DNA from 2 places in the Clostridium sp. TJA020 genome. Region 2 is predicted to be linked to the other one. Evidence: a T-box and tRNA genes for the amino acid it is inferred to sense, from the RefSeq annotation. Region 2 holds a T-box; the other holds one or more tRNA genes.

Region 1 (3,218 bases), on a different contig from region 2:
GATAAAGGGGTTAGTGAATTATATTGTTTAAGTGATTTTAAAGGTATAAGAAAAGATGAGAATTTAATTAAAAAATATTTATTAGGCGTATTTGGGGCAATTCCGTTTAAAAATATAATTATTGATGGTGAATAAAGTTATGGGTAGAAAAAAACGTAAAGTAAGAGAATTAGATAATAAAATATTAATAGTATGTCAAGGAGTTACAGAGTACAATTATTTTGATAAATTTAGAGTAGATTTAGCAGATGTTTCATTAAAAAAGTCAAATGAAGAAAATGCTAAAATATTACCTAAACAATGTTCAGAAAGTCCTAAAAGAGTTGTAGAATATGCGATTAAGATTTCTAGAGGTGAGAAGTATAGAAGAATTTGGTGTGTTTTTGATAAAGACAATTTTGATGACTTTGAAGAGGCTATAAATTTAGCTAAAAAAAATAATATATTATGTGCTTTTTCTAATAAAGATTTTGAACTCTGGTTTTTAATGCACTTAAAAAAACAAGAAACATACATAAGTGATGATTCATGTAAAGATAAAATAAGTCAGTATTTGGGAGAGAAATATGAAAAAACAAATCCAAATTTATATAGCAAATTTAAAAGTAAGATTCACACAGGTATAAATAATGCTAAGATAGTACATCAGAATTGGAAAAAAGAAGGTGTGTTTAATCCTAATAATATGATTCCTTGTACTAATGTATATATGTTAGTTGAAGAATTATTAAATTGGACAAAGAAATAATCGTATAAATATAAGAATTATTTTTTGTAATAAGTTAAATTAAATAGATTATGGCTATTAAGATGATAGATTGTGGAATATATAATTAAGCGATTTTAGTAATCTAATTAAAAAGGTTAGGAGCAAAAGTTATATATAGGCAACAATTTTCTAGGTAAAATAAGAAAAAAAAAAATGCAATTAATTATATAATTCAAGATTTTATGCTATAAAAAGACTAAGATTTAAATTTTCTTAGTCTTTTTTTATTAAAAATACTTTACCCCTTTTTTTACCCCCTATAAAATAAAATTATTTAAAAAATGATAGAAATAATTAAAATAAGAATGGCTACATAACAAGTTTTAAGTATGATATAAAAAATATTAAAAAGATATATTTCGTTTTCCAAAGTTCGAGAGTAAAAAAATGATAATTTTTAAATATAAAAAATAATTAAATATTTAAGAAAGTCTTCAAAGGATTTCTTTTTTTTATAAATTTTATTGTAGAAGTGGTAAAAATAGTGGTAAATATAAAAAGAAAGCACTATCAAAATACTATGAAAGTAAGTGATAGTGCTATTCTTATAAAAGTATGGTGCCACCAGTGGGAATCGAACCCACACGGTAAAACCGCATGATTTTGAGTCATGTGCGTCTGCCAGTTCCGCCATGGTGGCAAACTAATGCCGTTTTCAATAACGATAATATTATATCAAAAATACTTTAAAATATCAATTATATAAATAAATTTATCAAAAATGTGAAAAAAAATAATATTTTAGTTGTTTGATGAGTAGACATTTGCTAAAATGTATGTAGGATAAAACTTACCCAGTGGGGCAGTTTTTGACCTAGCTAGATAATGTAAACAAGTTTTTATACATAGAGACTGTTTATAATCTAATAATTAGGGAGGAGAAATAAGAATATGATGTATTCAACAGAAGTTCAAGAAATGTGTGTAATCGCAAAAGGACCTAACCATGGACCAGCACCAATTCCTGTAGAAGGAAAATGGGTTTTAGCTAAAGAAGTAAAAGATATCTCAGGTCTTACTCATGGAGTAGGTTGGTGTGCACCTCAACAAGGAGCTTGTAAGCTTACTTTAAACGTTAAAGATGGAATAATAGAAGAAGCATTAGTAGAAACAATTGGATGTTCAGGAATGACTCACTCAGCTGCTATGGCTTCAGAAATATTACCAGGAAAGACTATATTAGAAGCATTAAACACAGACTTAGTTTGTGATGCTATAAACACTGCAATGAGAGAATTATTCTTACAAATCGTATACGGAAGATCTCAAACTGCATTCTCAGAAGGCGGATTACCAATAGGAGCTGGACTTGAAGATTTAGGAAAAGGATTAAGATCACAAGTTGGTACTATGTACGGAACAGTTGCTAAGGGACCAAGATACCTTGAAATGGCAGAAGGATATGTAACAAAAGTTGCTTTAGATGCTGATAATGAAATTATCGGATACAAGTTCGTTCACCTTGGAAAGATGATGGAATTCATCGGAAAAGGAATGGATGCTAACGAAGCAATGGAAAAAGCATCAGGACAATACGGAAGAGTTGACGATGCTGTTAAATTAGTAGATCCAAGACATGAATAATTTAAAAAATTAATTTACCATTTGTAAGGAGGAATTTTATCATGGCATTATTTGAAAGTTATGAAAGAAGAATAGATCAAATCATTCCAGTACTTAATAAGTATGGAATGGAAAGTTTAGAAGATGCTAAAGCAGTATGTGACGAAGCTGGAATCAATCCATACAACATAGTAAAAGAAACTCAACCAATCGCATTCGAAAATGCAGGATGGGCTTATACTTTAGGTGCTGCTATAGCTATAAAGAAAGGTTGCAAAAAAGCTGCTGATGCTGCTGAAGCAATCGGAGAAGGATTACAAGCTTTCTGTATCCCAGGATCAGTTGCTGACGATAGAAAAGTTGGTCTTGGACACGGAAATCTTGGAGCAATGCTTTTAAGAGAAGAAACAGAATGTTTCGCTTTCTTAGCAGGTCACGAGTCATTTGCAGCTGCTGAAGGTGCAATTAAAATAGCTGAAAAAGCTAACAAAGTAAGAAAACAACCATTAAGAGTTATCTTAAACGGTCTTGGAAAAGATGCTGCTATGATAATCTCAAGAATTAATGGATTCACATATGTTGAAACAGCATTCGATTTCTACACTTCAGAATTAAAAGTTGTTAGAGAAAAAGCTTACTCAAATGGACCAAGAGCTAAGGTTAAATGCTACGGTTCAAATGACGTTAGAGAAGGTGTTGCTATAATGCATCACGAAGGAGTTGACGTATCAATTACTGGTAACTCAACTAACCCAACAAGATTCCAACATCCAGTTGCTGGAACATACAAAAAAGAATGTGTAGCAGAAGGTAAGAAGTACTTCTCAGTTGCATCAGGTGGTGGTACTGGAAGAACTCTTCACCCAGATAATATGGCTGCAGGTCC
Region 2 (3,218 bases):
CTTCTATTCCTCTAACGCTCATAATAGGCATCATATTTGTAATAGAAACCTTTCCTACTGTACAAAAACTATTTATCATTAATACTCTATCTATTGGCTTCTTCATAACCCTTATCTCCTAAACCTCAAATTTATTTATATTCTCATGCTTTAAATTATTTTTTACTTTTTATACACTAATTATTGTTCCAAAATTTAATATTTAATAATATCTATTTTATGTTATTACCTTAAGTACAAGCAGTCAAATGTATCGATACATATTTTTATTACATATAAAATATAATTATCTAAAACAAAAAAGCTATTATAGAATTAACTATAATAGCTTAAAATCTCTATGTTGTTATAGATTTTTTTGTATCTATATTTTCTTCTTCATCTTTATTTATCTTATCATTTTCAATACTTTTATTTTTATATTCATATATAATCTCAATAAGATTTCCACTTATAGTAACAGCTAATATAGAATACATAACCTGATCTACCCTTAAATATACTAATGAAAGTAACAGTACTATGGCATCAGTTAACATATAAACATGATTAACCTTTAAAGGAGTAAATTTACTACCTAAAAGAGCAATAACATCATCTCCACCTGATGCTCCTCCTCCACGAAGTACAAATCCTACACCAACTCCTACAAAAAGTCCTGCAAAAATACTTCCAAAAATCATATATTCATTAAGGCTTGGCACAACAAAACCTACGCTTTCAAATATTCTATAAAATACCGAAAAGCAAGCTGTTGAGAATATAGAAAAAATTAAAAATCTTTTTCCAAAAAATCTTGCTCCAAGAGCAAATAATGAAAAATCTATTATAAGATTAGTTACTGATGGCGATATATTAAAAATATTTTTAACGAGAAGAAGTAATCCTAAAACCCCTCCTTCTGTAATGCCATTTTGGTAATTAAAATTATAAGTACCAAAAGCTAATATACTTGACCCTAGTATCACTAAAAGAATTCCCTTAATAATACCTTTCAAGTTTTTTGACCTGGAATACAAAATATCACGCTCCAAATTACAAATTTTTGTTTAGGCCTTATACTATGTATTATATTACAAGTACTATATATTGTGAAATCTCCCTAATTATCTATAACTCTATCAATCAATTGCTATAACAAATGGCACCTGTTCTCCTTTAATCTCTTAATATTTCCTTCATGTATCTATATAACTTAAAATATCATTGACTTAATTATATTTTCTAATATATAATTAGAAAAAGTGTTATAGTTTTTATAGCACTAATTTTTTAAAACTTAATTATATATTGCTTTGAATAGGAGTAGTACTATAAACTTGTGTTTTTTAGAGAGCTATTGTTTGGTGCAAAATAGCATCACAAATATAGGAACTTGCCTAGGAGCTTACTTGTGTTGAAGCAAGTACGGGAAACCGTTAAATTATTGAGTGAGGAATTATTAAATTCCTAAAAAGAGTGGTAACGCGGAAGTATCCTTTCGTCTCTTAAATTTTTAAGAGGCTTAAGGATTTTTTTATTTTCTTTAATTTTTATAAAACTTATAATAAAAACTTAAACTTTTTTAATTAATAAAAATTATAGTAAGGATTTTAAATTTTTTATTATATTTTATTAAAATAAACACTCTCAAACTTAAAAGGAAATAAAATATTTTTAATCTAAATATTATTTTAAATATTTTTATATGTATTTCCTTTTCTAATAATTTTGTTATTAATTTCAATTTTATTTTTGAATTTAATAAAACAAAATTTAAATTTGCAAATTATAAAGCATATTATGTGCTACATATAAAAGATATATTTAAGGAGGAATTTTTAATGGGAAACTATGGAACTGCCATAGATAAGAAATGGCAAGAAAAGTGGGAAAATGAACAATTATATAAATTTGACCCAAACAATTTAGATAAAAAACTTTACGTTCTTGAAATGTTCTCTTATCCATCAGGAAGCCAACTTCACGCTGGACACTGGTTCAACTATGGACCAGTTGATACATGGGCAAGATTTAAAAGAATGAATGGATACAACGTATTTCAACCAATGGGATTTGATGCCTTTGGTCTTCCAGCAGAAAACTTTGCTATAAAGACAGGTATTCACCCACAAGATTCAACAGAAAAAAATATTAAAAACATGGAAGCTCAACTTAAAGCTATGGGAGCTATGTTTAACTGGGAAAATGAGCTTGTAACTTGTAGACCAGATTACTATAAATGGACTCAATGGTTATTCTTAAAGCTTTATGAAAAAGGATTAGCTTACAGAAAAAAAGCTCCTGTAAACTGGTGTCCATCATGTAACACAGTTTTAGCTAATGAACAAGTTGTTGATGGTGCATGTGAAAGATGTGGAACTGAAGTAACTAAAAAGGACTTAACTCAATGGTTCTTAAAAATTACTGATTACGCTGACGAATTACTTGAAAAACTTGATGGACTTAACTGGCCAGAAAAAACTGTAGCTATGCAAAAACACTGGATTGGTAAATCAACTGGTGCTGAAGTTACATTTAAAGTTAAAGATAGTGATTTATCATTTAACGTATTTACTACAAGAGTTGATACATTAAATGGAGTTTCATATGTTGTTTTAGCTCCTGAAAATGAATTAGTTAACAAATTAGTTACTGATGAAAACAAAGAAGCTGTTGAAAAATACAAAGAAGAAGCTATAAAACAATCAGATATAGAAAGACAATCAAGTACAAAAGAAAAGTCTGGAGTATTTACTGGTGCTTATGCTATAAATCCTATAAACGGAAAAGAAGTTCCAATATGGGTAGCTGATTATGTACTTGCAAGCTATGGTACAGGTGCTGTTATGGCAGTTCCTGCTCATGATGAAAGAGATTTTGCTTTTGCAACTAAGTTTAATCTTCCAATAAACAGAGTTATAGCTCCAAAGGATGGCTTAGAAGTAGAACTTCCATACTGCGAGCATGGAATATTAGTTAACTCAGGTGAATTTGATGGATTAACTACAAAAGAAGCTAAAGTTAAGATAGTTGAAAAACTAGCTGAATCTAATGAAGGAAGTCAAAAAGTTAACTTTAGATTAAGAGACTGGCTTGTATCAAGACAAAGATACTGGGGAGCTCCAATTCCAATGATTTATTGTGAAAAATGTGGAACAGTTCCAGTACCTGAAAAAGACCTTCCAGTTCAATTACCATATGATGTTGAATTTGCACCAGATGGTAAATCACCACTT

The links. A T-box is a leader RNA that pairs with one kind of tRNA and senses whether it is charged. The one in region 2 lies ahead of leuS (leucine--tRNA ligase), so its partner is inferred to be a tRNA-Leu.
Region 1: it encodes a tRNA-Leu, which carries the amino acid that the T-box ahead of leuS (leucine--tRNA ligase) is inferred to sense. The anticodon was not compared.

Annotation. Positions count from the first base shown of each region.
Region 1 covers NZ_JBZEFC010000007.1:2,907-6,124, forward strand. The annotation lists gene AC4FQ1_RS10495 (AAA family ATPase) at 1-135, shown strand, start outside; gene AC4FQ1_RS10500 (RloB family protein) at 140-748, shown strand; tRNA gene AC4FQ1_RS10505 (tRNA-Leu) at 1,326-1,409, opposite strand; gene AC4FQ1_RS10510 (iron-sulfur cluster assembly scaffold protein) at 1,661-2,353, shown strand; gene AC4FQ1_RS10515 (GGGtGRT protein) at 2,395-3,218, shown strand, end outside.
Region 2 covers NZ_JBZEFC010000002.1:145,702-148,919, forward strand. The annotation lists gene AC4FQ1_RS04660 (pyridoxamine kinase) at 1-106, opposite strand, end outside; gene AC4FQ1_RS04665 (YitT family protein) at 339-998, opposite strand; T-box leader at 1,287-1,491, shown strand; gene leuS (leucine--tRNA ligase) at 1,824-3,218, shown strand, end outside.